Regions from separate parts of the Pseudoalteromonas sp. 1181_04 genome, predicted to be linked through region 1. Evidence: predicted binding sites of a transcription regulator. Region 1 holds the regulator's gene; the other holds the start of a gene.
What was found. The regulator NrdR, encoded in region 1, represses ribonucleotide reductase genes. The targets are predictions, from matches to a motif close to AAACACNANATNTNGTGTTT.
Positions count from the first base shown of each region.

Region 2: the regulator NrdR is predicted to act here: its motif matches at 4,244-4,263, upstream of nrdA (class 1a ribonucleoside-diphosphate reductase subunit alpha).

Region 1 is NZ_VXCS01000003.1:17,981-29,768, reverse strand. It holds gene FW757_RS02860 (sensor histidine kinase) at 1-43, opposite strand, end outside; gene FW757_RS02855 (response regulator) at 325-690, shown strand; gene thrA (bifunctional aspartate kinase/homoserine dehydrogenase I) at 921-3,338, shown strand; gene thrB (homoserine kinase) at 3,348-4,274, shown strand; gene thrC (threonine synthase) at 4,293-5,576, shown strand; gene glyA (serine hydroxymethyltransferase) at 6,312-7,568, shown strand; gene nrdR (transcriptional regulator NrdR) at 7,671-8,120, shown strand; gene ribD (bifunctional diaminohydroxyphosphoribosylaminopyrimidine deaminase/5-amino-6-(5-phosphoribosylamino)uracil reductase RibD) at 8,122-9,264, shown strand; gene FW757_RS02820 (riboflavin synthase) at 9,277-9,930, shown strand; gene ribBA (bifunctional 3,4-dihydroxy-2-butanone-4-phosphate synthase/GTP cyclohydrolase II) at 9,960-11,072, shown strand; gene ribH (6,7-dimethyl-8-ribityllumazine synthase) at 11,174-11,638, shown strand; gene nusB (transcription antitermination factor NusB) at 11,654-11,788, shown strand, end outside.
Region 2 is NZ_VXCS01000008.1:74,334-86,121, reverse strand. It holds gene FW757_RS08330 (YaeQ family protein) at 1-372, shown strand, start outside; gene yfaE (class I ribonucleotide reductase maintenance protein YfaE) at 377-649, opposite strand; gene nrdB (class Ia ribonucleoside-diphosphate reductase subunit beta) at 649-1,779, opposite strand; gene nrdA (class 1a ribonucleoside-diphosphate reductase subunit alpha) at 1,849-4,131, opposite strand; gene FW757_RS08310 (HAD family hydrolase) at 4,533-5,216, opposite strand; gene ubiG (bifunctional 2-polyprenyl-6-hydroxyphenol methylase/3-demethylubiquinol 3-O-methyltransferase UbiG) at 5,216-5,926, opposite strand; gene gyrA (DNA topoisomerase (ATP-hydrolyzing) subunit A) at 6,106-8,805, shown strand; gene serC (3-phosphoserine/phosphohydroxythreonine transaminase) at 8,920-10,002, shown strand; gene aroA (3-phosphoshikimate 1-carboxyvinyltransferase) at 10,002-11,279, shown strand; gene cmk ((d)CMP kinase) at 11,387-11,788, shown strand, end outside.

The sequences.
Region 1 (11,788 bases):
ACACGCTGGTAAGTAGCTTTTTTGATAGGCTTTTTTGTAGCATCGGTGGCCTATAGCTCCTTTATTTTTTTCACAAAGCTTAATTAATACCCTAGCAACGAGTACACTCAGTACTAAAGTTAGCTAATAAATGTTTAAAAATAAATAAAATAATCTTATTTAACAGTACAAACATTGTTAATTTTCTTTTTTCAGCAAAAACTTAAGCTTATCGCTGTTAAATTTTTGTGTTATAAAATCACAACAGTATTATAACATTATTATTTACTGAGTGATTTGTTGTCTACTCAGTAATCTATTATACGTATTTTAGTTGTCTATATTATGAATTTTTCCGTACTGGTGTGTGATGATTCAACAGTAGCACGCAAACAAGTTATACGCTGTTTAAATGAGTGTATCGCAGCAGATATTATGCAAGCAAAAAATGGCCGTGAAGCGTTGGAGTTAATGCATATACATAACTTCGATTTACTGTGTCTTGACTTAACTATGCCCGAAGTCGATGGAGTACAAGTTCTTGAGAGTATTAAAGCACAAAAGATTGAATGCTTTGTGCTGGTTATCTCGGCAGATATTCAACTTGAAATGAAACAACGTGTCGCTAAGTTGGGAGCTATAGCCTTCGTTGATAAGCCGATAGATAAAACAAGATTAAATGAAATACTGCATAAATTCGGCATTCATTAGATTTCTTTATAATCAAAAAGCATAATTTATCTTTTTATTTGGGGTTGACAGAATAGGCCTGTTTAAGGCAGTCTAAGGGCTATGAAAACAAATAATCACGCATTGACCATTATTATTACAACCACCATTCTTACTGGATAGTGGCATAGGTCGGTGCAACAAATTTAAAGGCCTGTGTTCACAACGAACACAGGCCTTTTTTCGTTTTATGGGATGAGGAAACATAAAAAATGCGAGTATTAAAATTTGGTGGGTCGTCACTTGCTGACTTTGCCTGCCTACAACAGGTAGCACAGTTAGTTAAAGCACAATTAAAAGACGAAATGTTATTGGTGCTATCCGCTCCAGGTGGCATGACCGATTCATTGGTTGCACTGGCAAGCGCTGCTGAACAAGGACTTGATTATGATACACAGTGGCACGCATTAATTGAGCGTTGCCAAAGCTTAAAAGCAGCCGTAGAAGCTGAATATGGTAGTGTTCAAAACTGGCCTGATTTAAACGAACTGCAAAATAAGCTAGCGGGTGTCAAACTCATCCAATGTTGTCCAGATCAAGTGCGTGCTTATGTTATTAGTTTTGGTGAGCGCATCAGTGTATCACTGATGCAGTGTTTATTAAGCTCACATAACGCCCACTACCTCGAAGCAACCGATTGCATTGTATCAACTAATGGTCATATTGATGCGGAAGCTGATCTAGTGGCGAGTAAAATTCGTTTTCAAACGGCTTTAAAAGCTAATCCTGCGACTATTTATATTATGCCTGGCTTTACAGCTAGCAACGAACAAGGCCAGCTAACTACACTGGGACGTAATGGCTCAGATTATTCAGCCGCAATTGCAGCAGCGTGTTTAGAAGCGCAAGTATGTCAAATTTGGACTGACGTTGATGGTGTGTACAGTGCTGATCCGCGTTATATCAAAAAAGCCTCTAAAGTTGATTTTTTATCATATAAAGAAGCGATGGAGCTTTCTTACTTTGGTGCCAAAGTTCTCCATCCTAAAACAATTCTACCGTGCGCTAAAGCTGGCGTGCCGTGTGAAATTAAAAATACCCATAATCCGGATGCACAAGGATCACTGATCAGTAATGATAATGTGTCATCGGAGCCGGTAAAAGCGTTATCTAGTTTACAAAATCTTGCGATGCTAACGGTTTCAGGCCCCGGCATGAAAGGTAAAGTAGGCATGGCATCAAAAGTTTTTAATGCCCTTGCTCACGATAATGTTTCGATTGTACTGATCACTCAATCGTCATGTGAATTTAGTATCAGCTTCTGTGTCCATGAATCAGATTTGCCATTGGCTCTTGAGGCATTGCAAACTGCGTTTGAGCTTGAATCACAGGCGGGACTAATTGAACCTGTACAAGTGCAGCGTAATTTAGCAATCGTTACTTTAGTGGGTGATAATATGCGCGCTCATAAAGGCTTAGCTGCTAAATTTTTCGCATCACTCGCCCAAGCACAAGTTAACATTGTCGCTATTGCCCAGGATTCAACTGAAAGTGCAATTTCAGCAGTGATTGACGGCGAGCTGTGTAATGATGCTGTAAAAGTGTGTCACGAAAATTTCTTCACTCATATCCCATCAATTGATGTATTTTTATTAGGCTGTGGTTTAGTTGGCCAAGAACTTATTAAGCAGTTAGAGCGTCAGCAAGCATGGCTTGAAAAACGTAATATCAAACTAAACTTATATGGTGTTGCTAATTCACGTCAATTACATCTTGATAGCGAAGGAATTGCTTTTGACGATTGGCAGCAAAAGTTGGCAGCATCAGAACAACCGTTTGACCTCAAACTGGTTGAACAATTTGTTAGGCAAAATCATTTAATCAATCCAGTACTAGTTGATTGTACGTCTTCAGATGTTTTAGCGGCTCAGTATGTAGACTTTTTGAATGCCGGTTTCCACGTTGTGGCTGCAAATAAAAAAGCCAATACAAGTTCATATGCTTATTACCAAGATTTAATTACAGCAACGCAAAAAAATAATCGTAAGTTTTTATACGAAACAAATGTCGGTGCAGGTCTTCCTGTAATCGATAACTTACAGTCACTGTTTGGTGCTGGCGATGAGTTACTTGAATTTAGCGGAATTTTATCCGGTTCATTGTCATATATGTTTGGCGCATTGCAAGATGGTTTATCACTGTCTGAGGCAACCATTAAAGCCAAAGAAAGTGGTTTTACTGAGCCTGATCCACGTGATGATTTATCGGGCACTGATGTCGCGCGTAAGTTATTAATTATTGCCCGCGAAGCAGGTATGAAATTAGAGTTGAGCGATATCGAAGTTGAATCAGTGCTTCCTCCGGGTTTTGCCCAAGGTGATAACGTTGACGAATTTATGGCTAAATTGCCAAGTTTAGATGCTGCGTTTAATGACCGTATTCAAAGTGCCGCAAGTGAAGGCAAAGTGTTGCGTTATGTCGGTACTATCAAACAAGGCCACTGCAAAGTAGGTATTGAAGCGGTAGATGAAAAGCATGCTCTGGCTGTTATTCGTGATGGCGAAAATGCCTTAGCAATTTTGAGTGCATACTATCAACCACGTCCATTTGTTATTCGTGGTTATGGTGCCGGCTCAGCAGTGACTGCGGCCGGGGTATTTGCTGACATTTTAAAAACGTTATCGCGCTAGGAGAGTATAATGATCGAAGTATATGCTCCAGCCTCAATCGGTAATTTTGCAGTTGGTTTTGATGCCTTAGGTGCGGCGCTTGCTCCTATTGATGGCACGTTATTAGGTGATGTTGTTGCGGTAAGTCCTAGCGAGCTTGACGAATTTATATGCTCTGGCGATTACGCAGATAAACTACCAAGCGATGCCAGTGAAAATTTAGCGTATCAGTGTTTAGTGCATTTTCGTGAACATGTAGCGCCAACAATGCCAAGCGTTAAACTGGAATTAAAAAAGAACTTACCAATTGGCTCGGGTCTTGGTTCAAGTGCTTGCTCTGTAGTAGCCACATTTGCGGCGCTGGATCAGTTTGCAGGTACTGCACTGAGCCAAGTGCAGTTAATTGAATTAATGGCTGATTTTGAAGCGATTGTCAGTGGCGGTCGTCATTACGACAATATCACTCCGTGTTACTTGGGTGGTTTGCAGCTTACTGGTGATTTAATTCCAAATAAATCAATTGCTTTACCGGTTGATGAGCGTTGGTATTACGTAGCGGCTTTTCCTGGTTTTTCACTTAATACCGCCAAAGCGCGTTCAGTGTTACCAAAACAGCTAAGTATGCATGCGAGCGTTGAATTTGCGCAGCGCTTATCAGCGTTTAGTACTTTATTGTTAACTAGCCGATTTGATGAAGCACTCTCTATCATGAGTGATGAAATAGCGGAGCCGCATCGTGCGCCACTGATCAATGGTTTTAGTGAAGCTAAAGCGGCGCTGCCAGAGTTTGGTGCTGAGATTGTCAGTATCTCAGGTGCTGGTCCTACATTATTTACCGTGTGCAAAACGCTTGAAGCTGCACAGCAATGCGCACAGTGGCTTGAACAAAACTATATTAATGAGCAAGGCTTCTGCCACATTTGTAAACTCGATAACGCCGGCACGCGTCAGCTATAAGAATTTAAGGAACTAATAATGCAATTACATAATTTAAAAGATGATTCTCAAAAAGTGTCGTTTGTTGAAGCGGTTAAAACAGGTTTAGGACGTAATCAAGGAGTATTTTTCCCTGAATCGCTCGCGCCTTTAGCTGATGTTGATAGTTTACTCGATATGGACTTTGTTACTCGTAGCAGTAAGATTTTATCGCATTTGATTGGTGATGAATTACCTGCTGATACGGTTGCACAAATGGTGCAAAATGCCTTTAACTTTCCGGTTAAATTAATTGAAGTTGAAGACAATATTTATTGTTTAGAGTTGTTCCATGGGCCAACGCTTGCATTCAAAGACTTTGGCGGTCGCTTTATGGCTGAGTGCTTGGCACAATTTAGCCAAGGTGAAAAAACCACAATACTCACAGCAACCTCAGGGGACACTGGGGCAGCTGTTGCGCATGCGTTCTATAACAAGCCAAATATTGATGTGGTTATCCTGTATCCAAAAGGTAAAATCTCATTAGCACAGCAAAAATTGTTTACTACTTTGGGTAATAATATCCATTGCTACGCTGTAGATGGTAGCTTTGATGATTGCCAAGCGATGGTTAAAAATGCCTTTTTAGATGATGAAGTTAAATCTCGCTTAGGTTTAAATTCAGCTAATTCTATCAATATAAGTCGCCTTGTTGCACAAGTATGTTATTACTTTGAAGCAATAGCGCAATTACCAAAAGAGCAGCGCGCCAAAGCACATATCTCAATACCTAGTGGTAACTTTGGTAATGTATGTGCGGCGATGATCGGTGCGGTGATTGGTTTACCGGTCGCTAAACTTAGCGCTACAACCAATCAAAATGACACTGTACCGCGCTTTATCCTTGATAAAAACTGGGCGCCTAATGCCACAATCGAGTCATTGTCTAATGCCATGGATGTGAGTAAACCTAATAATTGGCCACGTGTACAAACCATGCTTGATAACAAATGGTTTAGTTATGATGATTTTTATTCAACTAGTGTTGATGAAAATGATACCCAAGCAGTGATGAAAAAAATTCATCAAACAGGCTATGTTGCTGAACCACATACAGCGATTGCTTATCAGGGCCTAAAAGCTAACTTAGCAACTGATTCTGCTGGTATTTTTCTGGCAACAGCGCATCCGGCTAAGTTTAAAGAAAGTGTTGAAGAGATTTTAAATATTGAACTTGAAATGCCAAAACCACTAGCTGATGCATTAGCTAAACCATGCTTAGCCGAAGATATCGCAGATGATTACGATATCCTGCGTGAAATATTATTAGCTAAACTAGGTTAGTTTTTACCCGCTCAGTAAAACTAAAAATAAACGGCATATGTGAAAGCAATGTCGTTTTTTATTGCTTTAAATTGTACTTAATAGCAGTAATGGAAAATTAAACTATTGAACGTGAACGGCGGTTTAGAACTCGTAAACAAAAAATTAAAATGGCTATAAGGCAGATCATAATCCCTGCAAGTATAACTAATTCATTCGCTACCCAATGGATTAGGAGTAATCCGCACATAAATAAAATAAATGGTTTAAATTCATAATAATAAAAGTGTTTGTTAACTTTAATGCGATTTACTTTATGATCTTTACGCCGTGAATTTGAGCGTAATCGCCAAATGTTGGCACCATTGAAGAATAAAAAAATACCAATGGCTGTTGGTAAAACAGTGCTGAAAAGTAAAATGCAAAGTCCGCCAACAATGACATAACAATAAGGAATTGATTCGTAGATAGGTTTAGCTAGCATAGTAAATTAGTTCATCATCCATGATTACATTGGTATCATAATAGTGTAAACAATCGCGAATGCAACAGATTAAGGTATAAATAATGTAAATGTTATTTGCTTTTATTCATTAAAATTTCTGATGCTTTAATAAAAAAATATCATTACAAAAACACTGTGAATTAAATTCAATCCCTGTTTAAATATGTTCATCTTTACACCATAGGCAAATTGACGTTTTCAGCGTATAATTCAGCCTTCAAAATACCATACACGTTGCCCTAGGAGCCCCCATGTTAGAACGTAGCATGAATATTTCGGATTTCGATCCAGAGTTATTTGAAGCAATCACTAAAGAGACTGCTCGCCAAGAAGAACACATCGAGCTTATCGCATCTGAGAACTACTGTAGCCCACGCGTACTAGAAGCGCAGGGTTCACAGCTAACAAACAAATATGCTGAAGGTTATCCGGGCAAGCGTTACTACGGTGGTTGTGAGCATGTTGACGTGGTTGAACAACTAGCGATTGACCGTGCAAACGAATTGTTTGGCTCAGATTATGCTAACGTTCAGCCTCACGCAGGTTCACAAGCAAATGCTGCTGTGTTCTTAGCTTTATTAGATGCTGGCGATACAGTGTTAGGTATGAGCTTAGCTCATGGTGGTCACTTAACGCATGGTTCACATGTAAGCTTCTCTGGTAAGCTTTATAACGCAATCCAATACGGACTTGACGAAGCGACTGGCGAGATTGATTACGCACAAGTTGAAGCACTTGCACTTGAGCACAAACCAAAAATGATCATCGGTGGTTTCTCAGCATACTCAGGTATTGTTGATTGGGCTAAATTCCGTGAAATCGCTGACAAAGTAGGCGCTTACTTGTTTGTTGATATGGCTCACGTTGCAGGCCTTATTGCTGCTGGTGTTTACCCAAGCCCAGTACCACATGCACATGTTGTTACTACAACTACGCATAAGACATTAGCCGGCCCACGTGGTGGTTTGATTATTTCTGCTTGTGGCGACGAAGCTATTTATAAAAAGCTTAACAGTGCAGTATTCCCTGGTGGCCAAGGTGGTCCTTTATGTCACATTATCGCTGCCAAAGCAGTGGCATTTAAAGAAGCACTACAACCAGAGTTTAAAGTATACCAAACTCAAGTTGTGAAAAATGCTAAAGCTATGGTTGCAGTAATGCAAGAGCGCGGTTATAAGATCGTATCTGATAAAACAGAAAACCACTTGTTCTTACTTGATCTAATTGATAAAGACATCACTGGTAAAGACGCAGATGCGGCTTTAGGTAATGCTAATATCACCGTAAATAAAAACTCAGTACCAAATGACCCACGTTCACCGTTTGTAACGTCTGGTTTACGTATTGGTTCACCGGCAATCACACGCCGTGGTTTTAAAGAAGCTGAGTCTAAAGAGCTTGCTGGCTGGATCTGTGACGTACTAGACAACATCAACGATGAGTCAGTACAAGCACAAGTAAAAGAGAAAGTTAAAGCAATCTGTAAAAAATTACCTGTTTACGCTTAATTGAGTTACAAACAGTAATTTAGATCACAATAGCCTAGTTTTTTGCTATTATAAAGGCCGCCTAAAAGCGGCCTTTTTTGTTTTTAACGGAAGCTGATACCTATGCATTGTCCATTTTGCACCGCAAAAGATACCAAAGTGATTGACTCGCGTTTAGTGGGAGGTGGCCACCAAGTAAGGCGACGCCGTGAATGCAATGAATGTCATGAACGCTTTACTACCTTTGAAGGTGCAGAGCTTGTAATGCCTCGGGTGATCAAACAAGACGGTAGCCGTGAACCTTTCAATGAAGATAAACTCCTTAATGGTCTACATCGTGCATTAGAAAAACGCCCCGTCAGTACCGAGCAAGTTGATGAAGTGGTCAATATTATTAAATCGCAATTACGTGCCACCGGCGAGCGTGAGATTTCCAGTCACCTGATTGGCGAATGCATTATGGAAGCGTTGAAAAAACTTGATAAAGTCGCTTACGTCAGATTTGCATCGGTATACCGTTCATTCGAAGATATTCGTGAATTTGGTGAAGAAATTGCCCGTTTGGGAGAGTGATATGAACCAATATCAGTTTAGCGAACAAGATTTCTTTTATATGACCCGAGCGATTGAGCTTGCCAAACAAGGACGCTTTACTACCACCCCAAACCCAAATGTTGGCTGTGTATTAGTAAAAAATGACGTTATTGTTGGTGAAGGTTTTCATCAAGTTGCCGGCCAAGGCCATGCTGAAGTGAATGCATTAGCAATGGCGGGTAGCCAAGCCTTTGGCGCAACTGCTTATGTCACGCTTGAACCTTGTAGCCATTTTGGTCGCACACCGCCGTGTGCCGAAGGTTTAAAAGCTGCTGGCGTGGTAAAAGTAATTGCTGCTATGGTTGATCCAAACCCGCAGGTAGCCGGTAAAGGTTTAGCTATTTTAGCGGACGCGGGCATTGAGGTTGCGTCAGGTTTGTTAGAACAACAAGCAAGGCTGTTAAACCGTGGCTTTTTAAAGCGCATGGAGCAAGGTATGCCATTTATTACCTGCAAAATGGCCGCAAGCCTTGATGGTAAAACGGCACTTAAAAACGGTCAAAGTAAATGGATAACGGGCCCTAAGGCTCGCCAAGATGTGCAACTACAGCGCGCACAAAGCTGCGCTATTTTAACCGGTGCGGACACAGTATTAGTTGATAATGCAAAACTCAATGTTCGTGTTGAAGAGCTGCCAGAGCCGTTACCAACGCAATTACCTGTACGCCAACCTGTACGTATTATTATTGATTCACAAAATCGTTTAACACCTGAGCTAGCATTATTTAGCATTGCCAGTGAAGTAATTATTCTTACCACTGAACTTGATAAATCACAGCAATGGCCTCATTACGTAAGCCATATTGTAGTACCAGAAAAAAATAATAAAGTTGATTTAGTGGCTGCCATGAAACTTCTAGCGCAGCAACAGTTTAATCATATTTGGTTAGAGGCAGGGGCAACCTTAGCGGGCCAAATGACTGAATGTAATTTAATTGATGAATATATTGTTTATCTGGCGCCGAAGTTGTTAGGGAATGACGGCAAAAGCTTACTAAACTTTACAGAGCTGACAAGTATGCAGGACGTTGTTAATTTATCAATTAATGAGAGTGTGTGTATCGGTGACGATATTCGTATCACGGCGACACCACGCAAAGCCTCATCTAAACCAAATAACTAAAGAGTAACCACTATGTTTACTGGGATCATCGAAGCGACGGGCACTATTAGCGAGTTACAACAAAAGCAAGGCGATTTAGCTATCCGCATTAAAAGTAATAACCTTGATATGGCCGATGTAAATTTAGGCGATAGCATTGCAACTAATGGGGTTTGCTTAACGGTTGTGGCCAAGCACAGTGATGGATTTAGCGCTGACTTATCAAATGAGACGATCAGTTTAACGGGATTTGCTCACTATAAACAAGGGCAAACTGTAAACCTTGAGAAAGCCATGCAGCCAGTATCTCGTTTAGGTGGTCACTTAGTTTCAGGGCATGTTGATGGCATCGCGACTATTACCGCAATTACGCCTAATGCGCGTGCCGTTGAGTACTGGTTAAGCACCGATGTAGAACTAATGAAATATATTCCTTATAAAGGCTCGGTATGCATTGATGGTATTAGCCTAACAGTAAATGCAGTAGCAGATAATAAATTTAAACTGACAATTGTGCCGCACACTAGTGAGCAAACAACTATTGCTGATTTTAAAGTAGGCACGCAAGTGAACTTAGAAGTAGATCAAATCGCGCGTTATTTAGAGCGTTTGATCAAAGGGGCAGAGCAGCCAGCTAGTTCAGATATTTCGATGAGTTTACTCGCCCAAGCCGGTTTTATTAAATAAACGCACTCCACAACTTACACGAGCAGATTATGAATTTACACAGCGCACAAGAAATTATTGATGACATTAAAGCCGGTAAAATGGTTATTTTAATGGATGATGAAGACAGAGAAAATGAAGGCGATTTAATTATCGCAGCCGAGCACATTAGTGCTGAAGCGATCAATTTTATGGCCACTCATGGTCGCGGCTTAATTTGCCTAACAATGACTCAAGAGCGCTGTGAGCAACTTGATTTACCATTAATGGTAAAAAACAATGGTGCGGCATTTTCGACTAACTTTACGATGTCGATTGAAGCATCGAAAGGTGTGACTACGGGAATTTCTGCTGCAGATCGCGCTCGTACTGTGCAAGCTGCGATTGCCAAAGGTGCTGTACCAAGTGATATCGTTCAACCTGGGCATATCTTTCCTATTATGGCACAACCAGGTGGCGTATTAACGCGTGCCGGTCACACTGAAGCCGGTTGTGATTTAGCCCGCTTAGCCGGTTTAGAGCCTTCATCAGTAATTGTGGAAATTCTTAATGCTGATGGCACCATGGCGCGTCGTCCTGATTTAGAAGTATTTGCTGAGCAACATAATATCAAAATTGGCACTATTGCTGATTTAATTGAATACCGTAACATGAATGAAACCACCATTGAGCAAGTGGCAAAATGTAAGTTGCCAACCGTACATGGTGAGTTTGATTTAGTTACTTATAAAGATACCATTGACGGCCAGTTACATTATGCGCTGTTAAATGGTGAGGTTAAAACGAATGAACCAACCTTAGTACGGGTTCATTTAAAAAGTACCTTCAATGATATTTTGTTATCTGATCGCAGTGCCGATAGAAGCTGGGGCTTGTCAGATGCCATGGCTTATATTGCAAAGCATCAAGGTGTGTTAGTTATTCTAGGTAAGCAAGAATGCACCGAAGAACTAGAAGCGACAGTCAAAGCGTTTGCTGCAGAAGATGCTGGTGAGACGGTCGCGCATCGTAAATTCCAAGGTACTTCACGCACCGTAGGCGTAGGGTCACAAATTTTAGCTGACTTGGGCATTGAAAAAATGCGTTTGATGAGCTTGCCTAAAAAGTACCATGCGTTATCGGGCTTTCACTTAGAAGTGGTTGACTACGTAGAGCCACAATAAGCACAACGCTTAAACTAGGCTATTATTTTATTTATATGGTATGATGCGCAGCAATTTTTGCGCAATCGCAACCGCTTGAACTTATTTTTTAGGGTTATCGAATGAAAATTATTGAAGGTAATAAATACGCTCCTGGCAAGAAATTCGCTATCGTTATTTCTCGTTTTAATGACTTTATTGGTAGCAGCCTATTAGCTGGTGCTGTTGATGAATTAAAACGTACTGGTGGTGTATCTGATGATGATATTACCGTAGTTTATGTACCAGGTGCGGTAGAATTACCTTTAGCGGCGAAACGCGTTGCAGCAAAAAAAGAGTATGATGCAATCATCGCTTTAGGCGTTGTGATCAGAGGTGGTACACCACATTTTGATCTTGTCGCTGGCGAATCAAATAAAGGCTTAGCGCAAGTGTCGCTTGAGTATGATATCCCGATTGCATTTGGCGTATTAACCACTGAAAGCATTGAGCAAGCGATTGAACGCGCTGGCACTAAAATGGGCAACAAAGGCGGCGAAGCTGCTTTAGGCGCACTTGAAATGGTTAATGTGTTAGATAAAATTTAAGTTTAAGGAATTTTTGTGAAACCAGCAGCAAGACGTAAAGCACGTATCTTAGCACTTCAAGCCGTTTATTCTTGGCAATTAAGTGGCAATGCCATTGCCGATATCGAACAACAAATGTTGATCGAAAACGATGTGACTAAAATTGATGTT
Region 2 (11,788 bases), on a different contig from region 1:
GACAGCCATGCAGTGCTTAATAAACTTGCTGATAAACTACAGCCAGATGTAGGAATTCAAGCGTTGGATGAACATTATAAAACCTGGTTAAGTGTTGATAAACCTGACCTTGATGAATTAGTTAAGATCGCTAAGCAGGTGGATGAATTATTAATTTTAACAACGGGCAATAGTGAATGGTTAACGCAATCTCAGTCACGGTTAAAGTTATTTGATAATAGCCATATTATTGAGATTGACCAGCAGTTTATTGATGATATTCAGGTGGATTTAACCCGCAGTTTAAATTGGGATGTAACCATAGATGAAAGTAGTTTAATGATCAGTGATAAAATACATTGCTATGAAACAAAGCAGTTTGACTGGCATTAACAAATTACTTCAAATTGAGAGTGATATTGCCATCGGGTTTACAGCAGCACAGCAGTACTTCTCCATCACGTACAAAGGCGAGTGGTTCTTCGTTATAGGTGACTTGCCCTGCTACTAGGGTTGCTCTACAGGCACCACAATATCCTTCTCTACACTGAAAAGGAATTTCATATTGCTGTTGTTCTAGGCAGTCTAAAAGGGAATGACAGCCAGTGTCAAAATCTACACACTGGCTATTATCTGCAAAGTGGATCTTTGCAGTTTTGTTGCTGGTCATTAGAGATCGAAGTCACCGAAATCAGAGGCATTAACTTGAGAGTCAATTTGGCCTACAAGGTATGAGCTGATCTCCGCTTCTTGTGGAGCAACTTGTACATTGTCTGACACTAACCATGAATTGATCCATGGGATAGGGTTACTGCTGGTTTTAAACTGTGTTGGTAAACCAACTGCAGTCATACGAGCATTAGTAATGTACTCAACGTATTGGCATAAAATATCTTTGTTTAAGCCAATCATTGAACCATCTTTAAACAGGTATTCAGCCCATTCTTTTTCTTGTTCAGCAGCATCAACAAACATCTTGATCGCTTCATCACGACACTGGGCTGCTACGATAGCCATTTCAGGATCGTCTTTACCATCCTGCATAATATTCAAAATATGCTGAGTACCAGAAAGATGAAGCGCTTCATCACGGGCGATCAGCTTAATAATTTTAGCGTTACCTTCCATTAATTCTCGCTCTGCAAACGCAAATGAACAGGCAAAACTGACATAAAAACGGATCGCTTCTAAGATATTCACTGACATCATTGCAAGGTATAAAAGCTTTTTAAGTTCAAATAAACTGATATGAACTGTTTCGCCATTAAGTTCATGTTTACCTTCACCGTATAAGTTATACACAGCCACTTTATTAATTAATTCATCGTAATATTTAGTTACGGCATCAGCACGTTCACTGATCTTTTCGTTACTAACGATATCATCAAAAATAAGCTCAGGGGCTTGGGTAACGTTACGAATAATATGTGTATATGAACGGCTATGGATTGTTTCACTAAATGCCCATGTTTCAATCCAGGTCTCAAGTTCTGGGATCGACACAATTGGCAGTAACGCAACATTAGGCGAGCGACCTTGCACACTATCAAGTAAGGTTTGATATTTTAAGTTACTTAAAAATATATGTTTTTCGTGATCAGGTAAGGCCTGAAAATCTAACCGATCTTTACTTACATCGACTTCTTCAGGACGCCAAAAAAACGATAGTTGTTTTTCAATTAGCTTTTCGAAAATAGGGTACTTCTGTTGATCATAACGCGATACGTTAACGGTTTGGCCGAAAAACATCGGTTCTTGTAGTTGGTTATTATGGTTTCGGCTAAAAGTAGTATAAGACATAAGATCACTCAAAAAACGAACAGGGCAAAGCGGGCGTATAGCCCGCTTCCAATTTATATTTATTACCGATTAGATTTTACACGCACCGCCTGCACAATCATCATCTTCCACTTCTGGTGTATCTTCTTGCATATCAGATGCACCATCACGGGTGTTATGGTAGTAAAGGGTTTTAACGCCAAGTTTGTAAGCACCCAGTAAATCTTGTAATAAGACCTTCATTGGTACTTTACCACCTTCAAACTTATTTGGATCGTAGTTAGTATTGGCAGAAATTGTTTGGTCAACAAACTTTTGCATAATACCCACTAATTCTAAATAACCTTTATTTGATGGGATATCCCACAATAATTCATAGTTATTTTTAAGGCGTTCATACTCAGGTACAACTTGTTTTAAAATACCATCTTTACTGGCTTTAACACTGATATGACCACGTGGTGGTTCAATACCATTCGTTGCATTTGAAATTTGCGACGATGTCTCAGATGGCATCAACGCAGATAACGTTGAGTTACGCATACCATGCTCTTTGATATTGGCACGTAATGTATCCCAATCTAAATGCAATGGTTCATCACAAATTTTATCCAAATCACGTTTGTACGTATCGGTTGGCATAATACCTTGCGAATACGTTGTTTCGTTAAATTTAGGACATGCACCACGTTCTTTAGCCAGTTCATTTGAGGCTTTCATTAGGTAATACTGAATTGCTTCAAATGTTTTGTGAGTCAATGCATTGGCACTGCCATCAGAATAACGTTTGCCATTTTTAGCAAGGTAATATGCGTAGTTGATTACGCCTATTCCGAGTGTACGACGGCCCATAGTTGCATTATGTGCTGCTGGCACCGGGTAGTCTTGGAAATCCAGTAAGTTATCAAGTGCACGTACCGCAAGTTCTGCAAGCTCTTCAAGTTCATCCAGTGACTCAATCGCACCTAAGTTAAAGGCCGACAGCGTACACAGTGCAATTTCACCTTCTTCATCATTAACATTGTTAAGTGGTTTAGTTGGCAATGCAATTTCTAAACATAAGTTAGATTGGCGAATTGGTGCCACTTTAGCAATGAATGGGCTGTGTGTATTACAGTGGTCAACATTTTGTAAATAGATGCGGCCAGTGCTAGCACGCTCTTGTGCAAACATTGAAAACAGCTCAATAGCTTTAATACGTTTTTTACGAATTGACTCGTCTTGTTCATATTGTACGTAAAGACGATCAAATTCATCTTGATCTTCAAAAAATGCATCATATAAACCAGGCACATCAGACGGGCTGAATAATGTGATGTAATCATCTTTGATCAAACGTGAGTACATTAGTTTATTAAACTGTACACCGTAATCTAAATGACGAACGCGGTTATCATCAACACCACGGTTGTTTTTAAGCACTAATAAGTTTTCAACTTCTAGATGCCAAAGTGGATAGAACAGGGTTGCTGCGCCACCACGGACACCACCTTGCGAACAACTTTTAACAGCCGTTTGAAAGTGCTTATAAAACGGGATACAACCGGTGTGGTATGCTTCACCATTGCGAATAGGGCTACCTAGTGCGCGAATACGACCAGCATTAATACCAATACCTGCACGTTGCGATACGTATTTTACAATCGCTGATGAGGTTGCATTAATTGAATCTAGGCTGTCACCGCATTCAATCAGTACACATGAACTGAATTGACGCGTAGGGGTACGAACTCCCGCCATAATAGGCGTAGGTAATGAAATTTTGAACAATGACACTGCATCGTAAAAACGCTTTATGTAGTCTAAACGCGTTTCTTTTGGGTAATCAGAGAACAAGCTGGCTGCAACTAAAATATATAAAAACTGTGCGCTTTCATAAATTTCACCCGTAACACGGTTTTGTACTAAATATTTACCTTCAAGCTGTTTAACAGCAGCATAGCTGAAGTTTAAATCACGTCCATGATCAAGGTATTCATCCAGTTGATCAATTTCTTGCTCTGTGTAGTCAGCTAGTAAGTGTGCATCGTAACGCTTATCTTCAACTAACTTAACGATATGATCATACAAGCGCGGTGGCTCAAATTGACCATAGGCTTTTTTACGCAAATGGAATACAGCTAAGCGGGCTGATAAATATTGATAATCAGGCGACTCTTTAGAGATCTGATCAGCGGCCGCTTTGATGATGGTTTCATGGATGTCTTCAGTACGAATACCATCATAAAACTGGATGTGCGATTTCAGCTCAACTTGTGAGACAGACACATTATTTAGACCTTCGGCGGCCCAAGCAATAACGCGATGGATCTTATCTAAATCAAGTGACTCTTTACGGCCGTCACGTTTGCTTACAGATAGCTGTTGGTTCATAGTTTTGCCTGTATTCCTTGGGATATAATATTTTTTAGTGACACATTTTTCTTAAAATAAATTTTTTATTGCAATAAAACTGTATTAGCGCGAATTTAATTGAATAACATTTAGCCACAACATCTGGTGTTCATCAAATTCTAGATCACAAGATAGTGTGGTATGCGATCATTTGCAAGGGGCATAAACGCCCCTAATTGTGGATAACGTTGGGATAACACGCTTGTGTTAGTAGCCATTAACCTTTGACCATCTGATTAAAATGAAATTTATAAAAATCAACTGATGATCGATTAAATTTACGCATTTTAAAAATAAATTTTGGCTGCTTTTTTTATCAACAAACAATGTGCAAAAAGTAACACGATCACAATATGTAGTGGTTAAAATTTAACATGGCACTATATATGGTTAAATGCATCAATAGGTGATTGCCAATTAAAATCGGCTTGCCAACTCAATGCTTCAGCTTCACTAGGGATGTAGCCCCACAACGCAGCAGCGCTGTGCATGTTTGCAGCCTTGGCTGCAATTATGTCACGCTGCGCATCACCGATATACAAACAACGACTCGGATCAACATCTAACAGTTGGGCTGTATGCAGTAAAGGTAAAGGAGATGGTTTAGCGATATCGAGGGTGTCACCACTGACAATTGCCTGTGCATCTTTGAGTTCAGCAATTGCAGCAACTAATGGAATAGTCAAAAACTCAGGTTTATTAGTCATGATCCCCCATTTGATCTGTTGTTGATCAAGCGCGATCAATAATTGTGCAATTCCAGTAAAGCATTGACTATGGGTGGCAATATTATCTGCGTAGGCCGTTAATAGCTGCTGGCGTAAGTCAGCTTGATTTGGGTGATCGTGCCATTGCTGACCAAATCCAGCTGCAAGCAGCGCCATTGCACCGTTAGAAGCTGCAGGACGATATATATCAGCGGTTACTAATGGTTGGTTATGATCAGCGAGTACGTAATTTAGCGCAGCCCCTAAATCATCTGCGGTATCGAGTAATGTACCGTCTAAATCAAAAATAAAGGCGTCGTAATCAATTGCGGGGGTTGCTGTGTTAAAACCAGCCATTACGCTAGTTTCTCAAAATGCAGAATATAATTAACGCTTACATCGGTATTTAAGCTGTACTGCTTTGATAAAGGGTTATAACTCAATCCCGCACTAGCACGTACTTTGAGGCCTGCTTGTTCTGCCCATGCAATGAGTTGTGCTGGTTTGATAAACTTTTTGTGATCATGGGTTCCATCAGGCACCATCTTCAATAATTTTTCTGCCCCGATAATTGCGTACAAATATGCTTTTGGGGTTTTGTTTAATGTAGAGAAAAATACATCAGCACCAGGTTTCGCTAATTCTGCTACTGCATGAATGATAGATGCAGGGTCTGGCACATGCTCTAACATTTCCATACAAGTAATAGTATCAAAGCGGGCAGGGTGTTCGCTGGCATACTGTTCGGCAGGTATTTTTATATAGTCAACGTTTACACCGGTTTCTAAACTGTGCAGTTTCGCAACGGTTAACGGCTCTTGACCCATATCAATACCAGTCACATGTGCGCCCATTCGCGCCATACTTTCACTCAATATACCGCCACCACAGCCGACATCGAGTGTTTCTTTGTCGAATAAGCCTTTGGCCTTGTCGGCAATAAAATCTAATCTTAATGGATTAATTTCATGAAGGGGTTTAAATTCGCCTTCACGATCCCACCAACGCTCAGCGATGGCTTCAAACTTTGCAATTTCTGCACTATCTACATTTTGATGTTCGGTCATAAAAAACTTCCTCGTCAATCTCAGGCCATTATATAGGGGTAAATTAATAAATCGCAAAGATTTAGCGCCTGTAAATCTAAATAAATTGTGGTAGCATGACTTGGTAATAATAACTAAATCCCCGCAAGCGCCCATATGTGGCACTTTCGTGGGTCAATACTGAAGGAATGTGATATCAAATGACTGATTTCGCCAATGAAATTCTGCCAGTCAATATTGAAGACGAGTTAAAAAACTCCTATTTAGATTACGCAATGAGCGTAATAGTAGGACGAGCACTACCAGACGTACGTGATGGTTTAAAACCTGTTCACCGCCGCGTTTTGTTTGCTATGAACGAGCTTAATAATGATTGGAATAAGCCTTACAAAAAATCAGCCCGTGTGGTTGGTGATGTAATTGGTAAATACCATCCCCATGGCGACAGTGCGGTGTATGACACAATCGTACGTATGGCCCAGCCATTCTCTTTACGTTATATGTTAGTTGACGGCCAAGGTAACTTTGGTTCAGTTGATGGTGACTCAGCAGCAGCAATGCGTTATACCGAAGTCCGTATGGCGAAAATGTCTCATGAGCTTTTGGCTGATCTTGAAAAAGAGACTGTTGATTTTGTACCTAACTATGATGGTACAGAGCAAATTCCTGACGTATTACCGACCAAAGTTCCTAACTTATTAGTGAACGGTTCATCGGGTATTGCGGTAGGTATGGCGACGAACATTCCTCCTCATAACTTAACTGAAGTTGTGAATGGCTGTTTAGCACTTATTCAAAACCCTGAATTAACCATTCATGAACTAATGGATTATATTCCGGGCCCAGATTTTCCAACTGCGGCAATTATCAACGGTAAAAAAGGCATTGAACAAGCCTATTTAACTGGCCGTGGCAAAGTGTACATGCGTGCACGTGCGGAAATTGAAGTTGACGAAAAAACCCATCGTGAAACGATCATCGTTCACGAGATCCCTTATCAAGTAAATAAAGCCCGCTTAATTGAAAAGATTGCTGAGCTTGTTAAAGATAAGAAGATTGAAGGCATTAGTGCATTACGTGATGAATCAGATAAAGACGGTATGCGTATCGTTATCGAGATCAAACGTGGTGACGTAGGCGAAGTGATCTTAAACAACCTGTATGCGCAAACTCAGTTACAAACTGTGTTTGGTATGAACATGGTTGCGTTGATCAATAACCAGCCTAAGTGTTTCAACTTAAAAGAAATGCTTGAAGAATTCATCATTCACCGCCGTGAAGTAGTGACTCGTCGTACGGTATTTGACCTACGTAAAGCCCGCGATCGTGCACACATGCTTGAAGGCTTAGCAATTGCACTTGCTAACATTGACCCAATTATCGAGCTTATTCGTAACTCACCAACGCCAGCTGAAGCTAAAGTAGCACTTGCTAGCCGCCCGTGGGAATTAGGTAATGTAAAAGCCATGCTTGAAAAAGCCGGTGAAGCAAATGTTGCCCGTCCAGATTGGTTAGCGGATGACTTAGGCATTCGTGATGGTCAGTATTATATTTCTGAGCAACAAGCCCAAGCAATTCTAGATTTACGCTTACACAAGCTTACTGGTCTTGAACATGAAAAGATTCTAAGCGAATACCAAACGTTATTAGATTTAATTGCCGAGCTTTTATATATTCTTGCTAATCCTGAGCGTTTAATGGAAGTTATCCGCGATGAGTTAGTTGAAATTAAAGAGCAATACGGCGACGAACGTCGTACTGAAATTAATGCAGCGGCTCATGATATTAGTCTTGAAGACTTGATCACAGAAGAAGACGTAGTAGTAACCCTATCTCACGAAGGGTATGTGAAGTATCAGCCATTGTCTGATTACGAAGCACAGCGCCGTGGTGGTAAAGGTAAATCAGCAACCAAGATGAAAGATGAAGATTTCATTGAACGTCTACTAGTTGCTAATACTCACGATACTATTTTATGTTTCTCAACGGCAGGTCGCTTATATTGGCTTAAAGTGTATCAATTACCACTTGCCAGTCGTGCAGCCCGTGGTAAGCCAATTGTAAACTTATTGCCGCTTGAAGCAGACGAACGTATTACGGCTATCTTGCCAGTACGTGAGTATGAAGAAAATAAATACATCTTTATGGCAACTGCATTTGGTACCGTGAAGAAAACACCATTGACTGCGTATAGCCGTCAACGTGCTAGCGGTATTATTGCCGTTAACTTAAACGACGGTGATAGCTTGATTGGTGTCGATATCACTGATGGTAGCAACGAAATCATGTTGTTTACTGATGCTGGTAAAGTTGTTCGCTTTAAAGAAGCCGAAGAATCACCTGTTTTAGATGAAAACGGCAACCCAGTACTTGATGAAAACGGTAACCCGGAAATCAAGTTCAAGGGTGTTCGTCAGATGGGCCGAACTGCAACAGGTGTTCGTGGTATTAAGATGGCTGAAGGCCAACGTGTTGTATCATTAATTGTACCTAAGACGAATGGTGCTATCTTAACCGTGACAGAAAACGGCTACGGTAAGCGTACATTGCTCAGTGACTACCCTGCTAAGAGTCGTGCGACTCAAGGTGTGGTATCAATCAAAGTAAGTGAGCGTAACGGTGCTGTAGTTGGTGCTGTACAAGTTGACGATAACGATGAAATCATGATTATCTCTAATCGAGGTACTCTGGTGCGAACTCGCGTTAATGAAGTTTCTACCGTTGGGCGAAATACCCAAGGTGTTATTTTGATAAGAACTATTGACGAAGAGCAAGTAGTTGGTTTACAACGTATCGAAGAGATCGAAATCGATGAGCTTAACGCTATTATCGAAGGTGAAAGCGTTGAACTAGTCGACACTGTTAATGATGACGCTGGGGATAATCCTCCAGAGGCATAACATTAATCATTAAAGCGGCTTCGGCCGCTTTTTTTTACTATAAAAATCAAAAAAATTAATTGTTAAAATTAGCAATTAAAAACAATTGTTAAATTACTGGAATGAGGAAAGGTAATGAGTATATATAATTTTTGTGCTGGGCCTGCAATGTTACCGCCAGCTGTGATGGAAAAAGCACAAAAAGAATTTCTTGATTGGCAAGATTTAGGTGTATCGGTGATGGAGATCAGTCACCGTAGTAAAGAATTTTTAGCATTAACGGCACAATGTGAAGCAAGCTTACGCCGGTTAATGAATATCAGCGATGAATTTGAAGTGCTGTTTATGCATGGCGGTGGTCGAGGCCAATTTGCTGCAGTGCCACTGAACCTGCACCAAGCAGGTAAAGACGCCGTATATTGTGAAAATGGTGTGTGGTCTAAAGGTGCGGTTGACGAAGCGGTTAAATTTACTACCGTCACTGAGCTTGATGTCCGTAATGACACAAATGAGCAATTTTCTATCAAACCAGTTAGTGAGTGGCAATTTCCAGCCGATCCTTCATACATCCACTATTGTCCAAATGAAACCATTGATGGCATTGAAGTGTTTGATGTACCAAGTCACCCAACAGCGCCGATCGTTGCAGACATGTCATCAACTATTTTATCGCGTGAGTTTGATGTTGATCAGTTTGATTTAATTTACGCTGGTGCACAAAAGAATATTGGTCCATCAGGCCTTGCCATTGTGATTATTCGTAAAACGTTGCTTGAGCGTGAAGGGGTTGCAAAGCCAGGTATATTTGATTACGCACTCGAAGTAAAACAAGGCAGCATGTATAACACGCCACCTACGTTTGCTTGGTATTTAGCGGCAGAAGTATTTGACTGGCTTGAGAAAAATGGTGGTGTTAAAGCCATGGAACAGCAAAATATAGCAAAAGCCGAACTGCTGTACGGCTTTATTGATGAATCACCGTTTTATAGCAATAAGGTTGCTAAGCATTGTCGTTCACGTATGAATGTGCCTTTTTGGCTCAATGATGAAAGCTTAAATGCACAGTTTTTAGCCCAAGCAAAAGAAGCTGGCTTACTTGCACTTGAAGGTCACCGTATTGTTGGCGGTATGCGTGCGAGTATTTACAACGCCATGCCACTTGCCGGTGTACAAGCGTTAGTTGACTTTATGGCGAAATTTGCCAAGGAGCACAGTTAATGGAGCAGTTACGCTTAGAGCCAATTAATCTAGTAAATGGCAGTGTTACCTTACCTGGCTCAAAAAGTTTATCAAATCGTATTTTATTGTTAGCGGCACTTGCGCAAGGCACAACGGTTGTAGAAAACTTATTAGACAGTGATGATATTCGTCATATGCTTGGTGCATTAAAATTATTGGGCGTTGATGTCAGTCTTAATGATGATAAAACTGTAGCCACTGTAAAAGGTGTTGGCGGGCAGTTTTTGACTCCAGCTGAGCCATTGTTTTTAGGTAATGCAGGCACTGCGTATCGCCCACTGACTGCGGTTTTAGCCGCTGTGAAGGGAAACTATGAACTAATTGGCGAGCCACGTATGGAGGAACGTCCAATTGGTCACCTAGTTGATGCATTACAAGCGCTCGGTGGGGATGTTAGTTATTTAAAAAATAAAGACTATCCGCCACTTAAAATTGTTGGTGGGCAAATTAATGGCGGCAACGTTGCAATTGATGGCAGTATTTCGAGCCAATTTCTTACCGCATTATTAATGGCTGCGCCGTTATTTAATGGCGATACGTGCATTACAATTAAGGGTACGCTGGTATCTAAACCGTATATTGATATTACCTTAGATGTAATGGCTCGCTTTGGCATATCGGTAACTCACGATAACTATAAAACCTTTACTGTAAAAGGTGCGCAGCAATACCAAGCTGTTGAGCGTATTATGGTTGAAGGGGATGCATCAAGTGCATCTTACTTTGTCGCTGCGGCGGCAATTGCCGGTGGTGAAATAGAGATCAAAGGCGTAGGCGCAAAATCTGTGCAAGGCGATATTGGCTTTGCAAAAGTGATGGAGCAGGTCGGTGCTAAAATAGATTGGTATGACGAGCGCTTAGTGGTACGTAAAGGCGAATTAAAAGGTGTGGATATCGATGCCAATGCTATTCCTGATGCGGCGATGACCCTTGCGACAGTGGCGTTATTTGCAGATGGTCCAACCGCTATTCGTAATATCTATAACTGGCGCGTAAAAGAAACTGATCGCTTACATGCAATGGCGACGGAGCTGCGTAAAGTGGGCGCTGAGGTAGTTGAAGGTGAAGATTTCATCGAAATAACACCGCCAAAACACTTTAACGATGTGGCGATTGATACCTATGACGACCACCGTATTGCGATGTGTTTTGCCATGGTAGCGGTAGGCGGCAAGCCAATAACTATCAATGATCCTAAGTGTACATACAAGACATTTCCAACATTTTTCAATGTACTAGCATCAGTTAGTCAATAAATGACTAAAGTTGAAATATAAAAAGTTACATACAAAAAGCGGATATATTTAATTAAGTAACGTATAATGTCGCAGTTTTATTTTGGTGTGCATTGCAGGAGGTTTAAATGCAGGCGTTATTAATGCCCGTGATCACCGTTGATGGCCCAAGTGGTTCAGGTAAAGGAACTGTTTGTCGCTTGTTAGCCGATAAATTAGGGTGGGATGTACTGGATAGTGGCGCGATTTATCGCGTATTAGCACTAGCAGCACTTCATCACCAAATTGCACTAGACAACGAAGAGGCATTGGTGCCTTTAGCTGCTAACTTAGATGTGCAGTTTTTAGTTGATAGTCAAACTAACGCTGGAAAGGTTATTCTGGAAGGTGAAGATGTATCAACAACAATTCGAAATGAAGAAGTAGGAGCTGCCGCTTCAAAAGTAGCAGCCTTACCGCGCGTTAGAGAAGCATTATTACGGCGCCAACGTGCATTTCGAACTGAAAATGGGCTAATAGCCGATGGCCGC